Regions from separate parts of the Streptomyces sp. NPDC048671 genome, predicted to be linked through region 3. Evidence: riboswitches for the same ligand, from Rfam matches in the RefSeq annotation. Region 3 holds a riboswitch; each other region holds the start of a gene.
The links. A riboswitch is a leader RNA that binds a small molecule or an ion and turns the genes downstream of it on or off. The one in region 3 is predicted to bind cyclic di-AMP.

Region 1 (4,296 bases), on a different contig from region 3:
TAATGCAGGTGCTCGCGGGCCAGCCGCTTGATGTACGCGTCGTCCTGGAGACGCGACTTCTCGTCGCGCAGTTCCTCGGTGCGCGCCTCGGCCTCCTGCGCGAGCCGCTGCTGGTCGGCGATCTCGTCGCGCTGCGACACGTACTGCCGCATCGGGTACGCGAGGGCGACGACCAGGGAGCAGACGATCAGGGCCAGGAAGGCCGCCCGGCCGGTGAGCCGGGAGCGGTGCGCCTGACGGCGGTTCTGGGACCTGTAGACACGGGCTGCGGTCTGCTCACCGAGCAGCCTCAGCCGGGTCGCGGTGGAGAACCGGTCCCGGTCCTTCGCGGCCATGTCTCCGCCTCCCCATTACGCACGTCCGTCCCCGCACACGGTACGGGACCGAGTGCGGGGACGGACGGAGGCCGGGGCGCTGGACCCCGTCGGGCTTGCCGGACCCTGCCGTACGGGTCAGTCCTGCCGTACGGGTCAGCCCCTGCCGGGTTCGTCAGTTCGCGGAGCGGAACCGGGGGAACGCCGAGCGGCCCGCGTACACCGCGGCGTCGTCGAGGATCTCCTCGATGCGCAGCAGCTGGTTGTACTTGGCGACACGGTCCGAGCGGGCCGGGGCGCCGGTCTTGATCTGGCCGCAGTTCACGGCGACCGCGAGGTCGGCGATGGTGACGTCCTCGGTCTCGCCGGAACGGTGCGACATCATGCACTTGAAGCCGTTGCGCTGGGCCAGCTCGACGGCGTCCAGGGTCTCGGTCAGCGAACCGATCTGGTTGACCTTGACAAGCAGGGCGTTGGCGGAGCCCTCCTCGATGCCGCGGGCCAGGCGCTCCGGGTTGGTGACGAAGAGGTCGTCGCCGACGATCTGCACCTTGGCGCCGAGCTTGTCGGTGATGACCTTCCAGCCGGCCCAGTCGTCCTCGTACAGCGGGTCCTCGATGGAGACCAGCGGGTACGCGTCGACGAGCTCCTCGTAGTACTCGGTCATCTCGGCGGCCGAGCGGGACTTGCCCTCGAACTCGTACTTGCCGTCCTTGTAGAACTCGGACGCGGCGACGTCGAGCGCGAGCGCGATGTCCTTGCCCGGGGCGTAGCCGGCTTCCTTGATCGCCTCAAGGATGAGGTCGAGCGCGGCGCGGTTGGACTCCAGGTTCGGCGCGAAGCCGCCCTCGTCACCGAGACCGGTGGACAGGCCCTTGGTCTTCAGGACCTTCTTCAGCGTGTGGTAGACCTCGGCGCCCCAGCGCAGGGCCTCGGAGAAGGACTCCGCGCCGATCGGGGCGATCATGAACTCCTGGATGTCCACGTTGGAGTCGGCGTGCGACCCACCGTTGAGGATGTTCATCATCGGGACGGGCAGCAGGTGCGCGTTCGGGCCACCGAGGTAGCGGAACAGCGGCAGGTCCGAGGCCTCGGACGCGGCGTGGGCGACGGCGAGCGAGACGCCGAGGATGGCGTTGGCGCCGAGCGAGCCCTTGTTCTCGGTGGCGTCCAGGTCGAACATGGCCTGGTCGATCAGCCGCTGCTCGGTCGCGTCGTAGCCGACGAGCTCCGGGCCGATCTGCTCGATCACGGCCAGGACCGCCTTCTCGACGCCCTTCCCGTGGTAGCGGTTGGGGTCACCGTCGCGAAGCTCAATGGCCTCGAACGCACCGGTGGAGGCTCCGGACGGAACGGCAGCACGACCCGTGCTGCCGTCGTCGAGGCCAACCTCGACCTCGACCGTGGGGTTGCCCCGGGAGTCGAGGATTTCCCGGGCTACGACGACGTCGATGGACGGCACGAGGCATCTCCTTCTGGGATATGACGCTGGTTGTGCAGGGTCACTTTGGCCTTGCGACAAGAGCCTAACCGGCCCGGCCGTCTCAGTCGGCCGCGCGCCCGTCCCCTGGGACGAAAAAGGACCCAAGAGCGGGCACAGCAGGGCAAACGGCCAGAAATTTACTGGCCAGTAACTACAACAGTTGAACAATCAACACGGGAAAGCGGTGAGCCCCGGCCCGGCCGCACGGGGGGAGGTGCGGCCGGGCCGGGGCGCTCGGCGAGGAGAGTGCCGAACTACTTCACCAGGTGGAGCTGCTGACCCGGGAAGATCATGTCGGCGTCCTTGACGATGTCCTTGTTCAGCTCGAACAGCTTCTCCCAGCCGCCCTTGACGTCGTGGTCGGCCGCGATCTGGCTCAGCGAGTCGCCGGTGACGACCTTGTACTCGCCGTCACCCTTCTTGACCTTCTCGCCGGTCGGGGTGGTGACGGTCTTCTTCTGCCCGGCCTCGGGGCGGTCCGAGCGGTTGGTGGCGGGGGCCTCGGTGCGCTCGGCCTTCTTCGGCTCGGCCTGCTGGGCCGGAGCCGACTCCTGCTTCGGAGCGGTCTCGGTCTTGGAGCCGGTGTCGACGCCCGGGTCGACACCGTCGTTGCTCAGGTTGCCGGCACCGGCGCAGGCCCAGGCGCCCGGTCCCTGCATGTCGAGGAGCTTCTCGGCCACAGCGATCTGCTGGGACTTGCTGGCCAGGTCGGCGCGGGCCGCGTACTGCGTACCGCCGGCGGCGGCCCAGCTGGACTGCGAGAACTGCAGACCGCCGTAGTAGCCGTTGCCGGTGTTGATGGACCAGTTGCCGCCGGACTCGCACTGGGCGACCGCGTCCCACGTGGAGACGGAGGCCGCGGAGGCGCCGGTGGCACCCATCAGCGGCACGGCGATCGCGGCACCGGTCACACCGGCGAGCGTGGCGAAACGGACGGCCTTGGACGGGCGGCGGTGCTTGTTGCCCTTGCTGTTCAGCAGCATCGAGACTTCTCCTCACCGACGCCTACGAGGTGAGCTGTCGGGTTCGGGCCAAGTGAGTTGCCCGGTCGCACGTCCTAGCGCACGACTTAACCCCAAGCCGGTCCTGATGCGTCTTGCGACGATCGGGCCCGGCACTTACCTGGGTCCCCCGCTCCTGCCTACGGCGCTTTACGCGTCTGTTCCCTTCGACCGACGGCAGGATTCGGCGTGACGATCGACGGGGCCCGCGGTGCGAGCGGTTCCGACCGTAAACACACCCAACCCCCACATTCAAAGAAGGACATACCGGATAAACAGCTCTTACTTGCATCTGAAAAACATATGTTTGCGCAGGTCGGGACGGATGCGGAGGGAGCTCCCGGACAAGACATGCCAGTTCACACGAAGAGACCCATGTCTCACTTAGTCAAAAGTGGGACATAGGCCTCTTAAGTACCCTGAATTCTGGGTGTTTTCAGCTGTTGATCAGACCGTTTCCGCGGCCGTTCTCATCCGGCCTTCACGCCGAGATCGAGGCTCTGGCCAGGAAGGATGAGGTCCGGGTCGGAACCGACCGTCACCTTGTTGGCCTCGTACAGCTCGGTCCAGCCGCCGGGCAGCTTCTGTGCGTCAGCAATCGCCCAGAGGTTGTCGCCCGGCCGGACGGTGTACGTACCGTCAGCAGCCGGTGCACCCTTGTCGCGTGCGTCACCTTCACCTCGCGAGGCGTGCCGCCCTCCGTCCCGGTCGCCGCCGGCCCCCTCCGGGGCCGGCGTGCCGCGGTGCCTGCCGCCCGTCTCCCCGTCCGAGGAGGACCCGTCGGGGGCATCCGGAGCGTCCGGGGCGCCCGAGGGGTCGGTCGCGCCGGAGGAGCCGGATGCCGAGGGCGTGGCGGACGGGGAGGCCGAGGCGTCCGGCGTACGGTCCTTGTCAGCGGTGTCGGCCGTGGCGTCGTCCGACGGGGTCTTCGTCGCGCCCTTGGACGCGTCCTTGGACGCGTCGCCCGACGGGTCGGCGCTCTCTGACGGATCGGCACTCGCGGCCGGATCCGCGCTCTCGGCCGGGTCGGCGGACTGAGTACTGCCCGGATCGACGCCCGGCAGGGACCCGTCCACGGCGAGGCCGGAGATGACCGCGCAACTGGGCCACGCCTTCGCCCCCTGGTCGTCCAGGACCTTCTCCGCCACGGCGATCTGCTGCGAGCGGCTGGCGAGGTCCGCGCGCGGGGCGTAGGACTCGCCGCCGTAGGACTTCCAGACCTCCTGCGAGAACTGCAGGCCGCCGTAGTAGCCGTTGCTGAGGTCGGCACTCCACATGCCGCCGCTCTCGCACTCCGCCACCCGGTCCCAGGTCGAGGCGTCGGCGGCGTGCGCGCCTGCCGCGCCGAGCAGCGGGATGGCAATGGCCGAGCCGGTCACGCCTGCGGCGACGAGGATCGCGGGTGCCTGCCGAGGGCGACGGTGTCTGCCGTTCGCGGAGCCCATGGGGATGCCTTCCGTGTGACTGACGAGTGACTGGTGAGTCGAACGGTGAACCT
Region 2 (4,296 bases), on a different contig from region 3:
CGCGCCGCCTGCGCCCCCGGTTCACACCTCCGGCGCCCCAGCCGTACCAGGGGCACGGGGGATACCAGGGGCACGGGACGTACCAGCCCTACGGCAGCCACGCCCCGCACCCGCACCCCACGTATCCGTACGGCCAGGCTCCGTACGGCCAACCCCCGTACGGCCAGGCTCCGTACGGTCAACCACCCGCGTACGGACAGCCGCCGTACACGGGTCAGCCGTACACCAGTCAGCCGTACGCACAGGCCCCGTACGCACAGCCTCCGTCCGACGCGCCGCTCCACAACCCGGCGCCGTACAGCCCGCCGGATCAATACCCGGATCAGTACACCTAGGTCGTGGGACGGTTCTAGGCGGATGCCTCGGTGAGCTCGGTCAGCTCCTGGTCCGTGAGCCGCAGATCGGCGACGGCCACCAGCGCGGGCAGCTGCTCGACCGTACGGGCGGAGGCGATCGGGGCGGCGACGGTCGGCTGGGCCGCCAGCCAGGCCAGGGCCACGGTCGCGATCTCGGCGTTCCGCTCCTGCGCCACCTTGTCGAGCGCGGCGAGGACCTTCTGTCCGCGCTCCGACTCCAGGTGCCGGCCCGCCGTTCCGGCGCGCGCGCTGTCCACGGTCGTACCGGGGCGGTACTTGCCGGTGAGGAAGCCGGAGGCGAGGGCGTAGTACGGGACGGCGGCGAGCCCGGCGCCGGCAGCGATGTCCTGGAGCTCGCCCTCGTAGGTGTCCCTGGAAACGAGGTTGTAGTGCGGCTGCAGGGCCACGTAACGGGCCAGTCCCTCGCGCTCGGAGAAGTCCAGCGAGGCGCGGAGCCGCTCCGGGGCGATGTTGGAGGCGGCGATCTCACGGACCTTGCCGTCCTTCACCAGCTGGTCGAGGGCGGTGATGATCTCCTCGACCGGGACCGTCTCGTCGTCGAAGTGCGTGTAGTAGAGGTCGATGTGGTCGGTACCGAGCCGGCGCAGCGACTCCTCGGCCGCGGCCTTGACGGTGGTGGGGGAGAGCCCCTTGTACGAGGGGTGGGAGCCGACCTTGGTGGCCAGGACGATGTCGGAACGGTTGCCCCGCGCCGCGAACCACTTGCCGATGAGGGTCTCCGACTCGCCGCCCTCGTTGCCGGGGACCCAGGAGGAGTACGAGTCCGCGGTGTCGATGAAGTTGCCGCCTGCCGCCGCGTACGCGTCGAGCACGGCGAAGGACTGCGCCTCGTCGGCCGTCCAGCCGAATACGTTGCCGCCGAGGGAGAGCGGGAAGACCTGAAGGCTGGACGAACCGAGCTTGCGGAGAGAAGTCATGGATGGAACAACTCGTTCCACCGCCTCCGCTATTCCGATATTCCGTGCCGTGTACAGCTACGAACACGGATACGGACACGGACACGGACAGGGATACGGACACGGATACGGATGCAGCGGCGGACCGGCAGTCCCGACGTCGGGGGGTGAGCGTCAGGACTGCCGGGGTTCAGCGGCAGCCTGCTCAGACCGTCAGGCCCCGGGCACGCAGCCAGGTCATCGGGTCGATCCCGGTGCCGTCCGGGGTGTGGACCTCAAGGTGAAGGTGCGGGCCGGTCACATTGCCGGTCGCGCCGACGCGCCCGATGGTGTCCCCGGTGGTGACCTTCTGGCCGACGCCGACACCGATCGAGGACTGGTGGCAGAACCACAGCTCCGTACCGTCCTCAAGCTCCAGGACCGTGCGGTAGCCGTAAGCACCGGACCAGCCGGCCGACTTGACGGTGCCGCTGTGGATGGCCTTGATCGGGGTACCGGTCGGCGCCGCGAAGTCGAGGCCCGTGTGGTAGCCGGAGGACCACATCGAACCGGCTTCGCCGAAGGTCGAGGTGATCGTGTACGAGGAGGTGGGGATGGCGTAGCTGGCGGCGAGCTTGGCGAGCCGCGCGGCCTCGGCCTTCTTCTTCGCCTCCGCCTCCGCCTTCTTCTTCGCGGCGGCGACCTTGGCCTCCGCGGCGTCCTGCTGCTTCTTCGCCTCGGCTGCCGCCTTCTCCGCGGCGGCCTTCTCCTCGGCCGCCTTGGCCTCCGCGTCGGCGGAGTCCTGCTGCTGCTCGGCCTGCTGGAGGATGCGGGCGCGGAGCGCCTCGCCGGCGTCCGTCGTGCCCTGCTCGGCCTCGGTGGTGGTGATGCCGGCCGTCGTCAGCGGGGCGGAAGCGGTCTCGGCCCCGGCCTGCTCCGCCTCGGACCCACTGGAGAACAGTGCGCCGACGCCCGGCAGGGACTTGGCCTCGGGGAGCTTGTCCGAGATGGCGTCGGGAAGAGAGATGGAAACCGGCGGCTTGCTCTGCGCGGAGGCCATGCCGCCCGCGCCGACGGCCGCGATGACACCGACGCCGAGAACGGTGGAGCTACGGGCGAGACCATTGCGCTGCTTGGCGACGCGGTGCTTGCCGCGTACGGGGCGGACGGACTCCTCGGTGGGATTCCATTCCTCCCACGCCTTGTCGGACTCGGTCTCGTCGGCCGGGAAGCCGTTGCCGAACTCGCTGCCCCGATCGGTTCCGTAAGCGGTTCCGTGCTCGGTCCCGTAAGCGGTTCCGTGGTGGGTGCCGTATGCGGTGCCGTACGTGGTGCCGTGGTGGGTGCCGTAGACGGCACCGGGCCCGGTTCCGAAGTCATTTCCGTGTTCGGGTACGAACCGGGAGGGGGCTTCGGGGGCAGGCTTGTTGGACGCCACTGGGGCGCACTCCTTTCCTTCCTTCTCGCCTACCGGGTTAGCTGACGGGTTCGGAGCAGGAAGGTCTCCTACGGGTTCCTCCGTCTCGCGACAAGACAGAGATGCCCGATTCACCCCATGTAGGTGGTTCCCCGGTTCCCTTGCGGAATTCGGCGCTCGCGCACGGTGCCGCCTCTGACGGCGGCTGGGACAACCGCGCTGCGTTATCGAACGTTAATAGACACACGGGTCCGATTCCAAGCTGTTCCAGCTGATCATTCGCGCCATTGGCCTGGACTTACGGGGCACAACCGGGTGGAATCGGGCGAGTTGATCGCCCCTCAATCGTTATCCGTTTTCTGACGTTGCGTCAAATGTTATGCGGAGGGGTTCCTTACGGTTACGCACGGTGGCATCGGCCGCGGCCTCTCCCTCACCTCTGCTCACCCTCTCCCCCGTCCGCCCCTTCACCTTCACCCGGCGCCGCCCCCCAGACCCACGATCCTCACGGTCGTGCGCCGCTCCGGCTGGCCCTCGGTGGGGCGCACGACCGCGAGCAGCGCCATGTCGTCGGTCGTCACCCCACCGGTGTGCAGCCGTACGTCATCGGTCAGCGTCGACAGCAGTTCCTCGGGACCCGGGAAGATCCGTCCGCGCAGCCGCTCGGCGGGGTCGTAGAAGACCCCGTCGGCGTCACGGGCCTCGGAGAGGCCGTCCGTGTACAGGAGGAGCGTCGCCCCGGCGGGCAGCTCCCACTCGTCGGAACGGTCCGGCCACACGCCCAGGTCCATCCCCAGGGGCAGCGCGGGCAGCGTGGGCAGCAGCACCTCCAGCACCCCGTCCGAGTGCAGCAGCAGCGGTTCGGGGTGGCCGCGGTTGACGATCCGCACCCGGGTCGAACCCGGCGGGATCTCGGCCAGGACGGCGGTGATGAACCCCTCGACCGCGTCGAGGCCGCCGCGTCTGCTCGATTCCCGCGCCAGCGCACGCTCCAGCCGCTGAGCCACCCCCTCCAGCGACCGCTCCTGCTCGGCAGCCTCCCGGAACGCGCCGATGATCACCGCCACCGCCTCGACCGCGTCCAGGCCTTTGCCGCGCACGTCCCCGACCACCAGCCGCACCCCGTACGGGGTGTCCGTGACCGAGAACAGGTCACCGCCGACGAACTCGTCCGCCTGCGCCGCCTCGTACCGCGCGGCCACGTACAGTCCGCCGATCCGGTCGGACGGCGTCGGCAGCACCGCGCGCATGGCGGTCTCCGCGATGACCCGCGCGGAGGCCAGCTGCTCGTTGCTGCGCCGCACGACGCCGTTGATGAAGACCGCGAGGGCGGAGACGGTGAGGACCGTGAGGAGCTCGATGGACGGCACGACCTGGAACAGGGCGCCGCGGTAGAGCCGCAGCGCCGCTATGGCCACCAACGCGGCGGCTCCGACACGGATGGTGCCCGCCAGCGAGAAGAACGGCGCGGCGATCAGCGGGGCCGCGGCGAAGAGCGGGACAGCGGTGAAGGCGGCCGGGGTGAAGAAGTCGAACACCAACGCGCCGATGATCATCAGGCCAGGCAGAGCCCGGACGAACCGGCGGTTCCGGATCTGGTCGGCCCGCCTCCCTCGCCGCTGCTCCC
Region 3 (4,296 bases):
CGCGTCCGGGTAGTCCTCCTCGAACTGGAGGATGTTGCGGATCGTGGCGCCTCGGAAGGCGTAGATCGACTGGTCCGCGTCACCGACGACGCACAGCTCGCCGGGGGCGTCGGCGGCACCGGCCGGGCCGACCAGTTCCCGTACGAGCGTGTACTGGGCGTGGTTGGTGTCCTGGTACTCGTCGACCAGGACGTGCCGGAACCGGCGGCGGTAGTGCTCGGCGACGTCGGGGAAGGCCTGGAGCAGGTGCACCGTCGTCATGATGATGTCGTCGAAGTCCAGCGCGTTGGCCTCGCGCAGCCGGGACTGGTACATCGCGTAGGCCTGGGCGAGCGTCTTCTCGAAACCGTCCGCGGCCTGGCCGGCGAAGGTCTCCTCGTCGATCAGCTCGTTCTTGAGGTTCGACACCTTCGCCGTGAACGACTTCGGCGGGAAGCGCTTCGGGTCGAGGTCGAGATCGCGGCAGACCAGGGCCATCAGCCGCTTGGAGTCCGCGGCATCGTAGATCGAGAACGAGGACGTGAAGCCGAGCTTCTTCGACTCGCGGCGCAGGATCCGTACGCACGCGCTGTGGAAGGTCATGACCCACATGGCGTTGGCGCGGGGGCCGACGAGCTGCTCGACGCGCTCCTTCATCTCACCGGCGGCCTTGTTGGTGAACGTGATCGCCAGGATCTGGCCGGGGTGCACCCCCCGCTCGGCGAGCAGGTGGGCGATGCGGTGGGTCAGTACCCGGGTCTTGCCCGAACCGGCCCCGGCGACGATGAGCAGCGGGGACCCCGCGTGCACGACGGCGGCGCGCTGCTCGGTGTTCAGCCCGTCGAGCAGCGCGGCGGCGTCGATCACCGGGCGGTGGGCCCCGTCGCGGTAGTACGCGTCGCGGGGCGGCGGGGGCCCGTCGAACACGCCCCCGAAGAGGTCCTCCGGCACCGCTTCGGGTGCGGAGTCCTCGGGGGGCGGCGGGGGCCCTTCCTCCGTGTGCTGGAGGCCGGCCAGGAAACTGTCGTCAAAGAGGCTGCTCATCGCTGTCCGAGTCTAGGCCGCCGCACTGACACCCTGGGCTCACATGGCGAACCGCACACCTCCGCACACCTCCGCGCGGCCACCCAGAGCGATGCCGGACCCACACTGTGTGGACCGATCCCGCGCCTGACCTGCCCGCACCTCGCCCACTTCGCCAAGGTCACGAAAATGTATCGGGCATATCGAACATCAACCTTCACAGCGGCACCATGAGTTGGCTAGCGTGCACGTTCGGGCGGCCCGTACCCCCAGAGGCGAACCACGCCGAGCGGGCGTCCACGCCGAATCCTGGGCTGCCCGTACGGAGTCCGGAACCGGGGACCCACACGCAGCACCGGGGTGAATCGGTCCGAATCCCCCACCAGGACCGTAGGGCAGCCTTCCGTTACGCCCGAACCCGACAGCTAACCCGGTAGGCGGTCCACGGAAGGAGATGCAGGCCTTGGCGTCGCATCGCAAACCGCGCCCCCGGGCGCGCAGCACCAGCCCGGCCATCGGGTTCACGACGGCCGCACTCGCCTCGGTGACCCTGCTGTCCACGCAGAGCGCGCTGGCGGCCCCGGCCCCGAAGCCCGGCATCGAGGACGTCCAGAAGAAGGTCGACGACCTCTACCGACAGGCGGGCACCGCGACCCAGCACTACGACCAGGCGAAAGAGGCGTCCGCCAAGCAGCGCACCAAGGTGGACACGCTGCTGGACGACATCGCCGAGCGCGCCGACAAGCTGAACGACGCCCGCCGGACGCTCGGGAACTACGCCGCCGCCCAATACCGTGACGGGGCGCTCGCGCCGACCGCCACCTTCTTCCTGGCGAACGACCCGCAGTCGTTCTTCGACCAGACCCACCTCATGAACCGGATGGCCGCGAACCAGCAGCAGGCCGTCACTGACTTCCGTACGAAGCAGGCCGAGGCGTCCAAGAAGCGCGCCGAGGCGGTGACGAGCCTGGAGACGCTCACCGCGTCCCAGACCCGGCTGCGCACCAGCAAGCGGAACGTCCAGGACAAGCTGACCGAGGCCCGCACGCTGCTGTCGAAGCTGACCGCCGAGGAGAAGGCACGCCTCGCCGAGCTGGAGCAGAAGAAGAAGGACGAGGCCGAGCGCAAGGCGGCGGAGCTGGCGAAGAAGCAGGCCGCCGCGAAGGCCGAGGCCGACCGCAAGGCCAAGGAGTCCGGGAGCGGGAGCGGGACCGGCACGGGCACCGGGAGCGGTTCGGGCGCCGGGACGGGTTCCGGTTCGGACAGCAGCGCCACGACGAAGGCCGAGAAGGTCCTCGCGTTCGCCAGGGCCCAGATCGGCAAGCCGTACGTCTGGGGAGCGACCGGCCCGTCCTCGTACGACTGCTCGGGGCTCACCCAGGCGGCCTGGAAGGCGGCGGGGGTCAGCATTCCGCGGACCACCTGGGACCAGGTGAACGTGGGCACCCGGATCGCGACGGCGGATCTGCGGCCCGGGGACCTGGTCTTCTTCTACGACGACATCAGCCACGTCGGCATCTACAAGGGCGACGGCATGATGATCCACGCGCCGAAGCCGGGGGCGAACGTGCGCGAGGAGTCGATCTACTACATGCCGATCTACGGGAGCGTGCGGCCCGGTTAGGGGCGTTGCGGTACGGCGGGTGGCCCCTGCGGCAGCGGCCACCGCCGGCCGCTGCCCGGCCGCTGCCCGGCCCGGCCCGGTCAGGTCAGGTCAGGTCAGGTCAGGTCAGGTCAGGTCCAGAGCGTGGCGATGAAGATGTTGACGACCGTCAGTCCGCCCACCGCCGCGAAGAGGCCCTTCTCGACCTTCTCCTCGTCCCGCTTGACGTAGACGAGCCCGAGGATGACGACCAGGATCAGCAGCTTGATGCCGATCTTGACGTTGTTCACGGGGTGGTCGTCGGCCTGGTCGAGCCCGACCAGGGCGATACCGGTGACCAGCATGGTCAGCGCGCCGTGCAGCATCCCCGGCACGAAGCGCGCGGTTCCCGCCCCCATCGCCTTCATCTGGGTGAGGAAGCCCCCCAGCAGGGCGGCGATTCCGATGATGTGCAGGGCGACGAAGACATCAATGAGTACACGCATGGTTCCGCACCTTAGCCCTGGCCGTATCAGCCTTCCGCAGCCAGGTGAGGCTTACTGGACGCTTGACTGACGAATGCACCAATTGCCTGACTCTGGTGCAATTTTTCCGGTCATCCAGCAACAACACCACGCCAAATTCGGGCAATAGGCGTCATTACGACTCCTGCCCGTGCCCCGGGTTTAGCGTCCCTACCAGGTGACCGGATCACCGCCGCTCCGCACCCGGACGGCACCGTCCGGTCGCCCCGCCGAGAGATCCGGCGGCGGGCCGCTCCCCCTGTTGGTGACCCGCCGCCGGACCGGGCGGGCCCGCCGGTAGGCCCCGACGGGCAGTCGACAGGAAGGACCCCCGCCCTCGTGGCCGCGCACCGGAAACCCAAGCAGCGCCCGTACACCGGCTCTGCTGCCCGCACCGCAGCGACCCTCGCCCTCGCCGGGGCCGCGACCGCTGCCGCGCTGCCGGGATCCGCGCACGCCGACCCGACGCCCACCCCCGCGCGGGTCAAGGCCGAGGTGGACCGGCTGTACCGGGAGGCGGAGGTCGCCACCGAGCAGTACAACGGCGCGAAGGTGAAGGCGGCCGCCACCGCCGAGTCCATCGACGCGATGCGCGACGAGGCCGCCCGCAAGACCGAGCGGCTCAACGCCTCGCGCGACGCGCTGGGCGCGTACGCCGCGGCGCAGTACCGCTCCGGCGGTCTCGACCCGTCCCTCCAGCTGGCGCTCTCCTCGGACCCCGACCAGTACCTGGAGCGCGCCTCCTACGTGGAGCGGGCCGCCGCCGGCCGGGCCGACGAGGTACGTGCCGTGCAGCGCCAGGTCGCGGACGTGGCCCAGCTGCGGTCCGAGGCGGCGGGGCAGCTGGCCGAGCTCACCGCCCGCCAGGCCGACCTGAAGAAGCACCGGGCGACGGTCCGGGCCAAGCTGACCGAGGCCCGCGAGCTGCTGGCCCGCCTCTCCCCCGCCCAGCGCGCCGCGTACGACGCCTCGGACGGCGGCCGCGGCGCGGGCCACGCCGACCGCAGCTCCCCGCGCGGCTCCGACCGGGCGCCGAACGCCCGCGCCGCTGCGGCCGTCGCCTTCGCGTACGGGGCCCTCGGCAAGCCGTACGTGTGGGGCGCCACCGGCCCCTCCTCGTTCGACTGCTCCGGCCTCACCCAGGCCGCCTGGCGCTCCGCGGGTGTCTCGCTCCCCCGGACCACGTAC

Region 1: it holds a riboswitch for cyclic di-AMP, as region 3 does, so the genes downstream of both, ACZ6S6_RS13820 (transglycosylase family protein) here and ACZ6S6_RS36940 (C40 family peptidase) in region 3, are expected to answer to the same signal.
Region 2: it holds a riboswitch for cyclic di-AMP, as region 3 does, so the genes downstream of both, ACZ6S6_RS31110 (M23 family metallopeptidase) here and ACZ6S6_RS36940 (C40 family peptidase) in region 3, are expected to answer to the same signal.

Annotation. Positions count from the first base shown of each region.
Region 1 is NZ_JBVJHB010000006.1:125,093-129,388, forward strand. Features, by position in the region: gene ACZ6S6_RS13810 (FtsB family cell division protein) at 1-335, opposite strand, end outside; gene eno (phosphopyruvate hydratase) at 490-1,776, opposite strand; gene ACZ6S6_RS13820 (transglycosylase family protein) at 2,052-2,780, opposite strand; cyclic di-AMP (ydaO/yuaA leader) riboswitch at 2,785-2,956, opposite strand; gene ACZ6S6_RS13825 (transglycosylase family protein) at 3,269-4,243, opposite strand.
Region 2 is NZ_JBVJHB010000017.1:175,938-180,233, reverse strand. Features, by position in the region: gene ACZ6S6_RS31120 (PrsW family intramembrane metalloprotease) at 1-335, shown strand, start outside; gene ACZ6S6_RS31115 (aldo/keto reductase) at 350-1,294, opposite strand; gene ACZ6S6_RS31110 (M23 family metallopeptidase) at 1,479-2,690, opposite strand; cyclic di-AMP (ydaO/yuaA leader) riboswitch at 2,702-2,855, opposite strand; gene ACZ6S6_RS31105 (PP2C family protein-serine/threonine phosphatase) at 3,143-4,296, opposite strand, start outside.
Region 3 is NZ_JBVJHB010000030.1:15,894-20,189, forward strand. Features, by position in the region: gene pcrA (DNA helicase PcrA) at 1-1,023, opposite strand, end outside; cyclic di-AMP (ydaO/yuaA leader) riboswitch at 1,293-1,458, shown strand; gene ACZ6S6_RS36940 (C40 family peptidase) at 1,457-2,626, shown strand; gene ACZ6S6_RS36945 (hypothetical protein) at 2,737-3,090, opposite strand; gene ACZ6S6_RS36950 (C40 family peptidase) at 3,448-4,296, shown strand, end outside.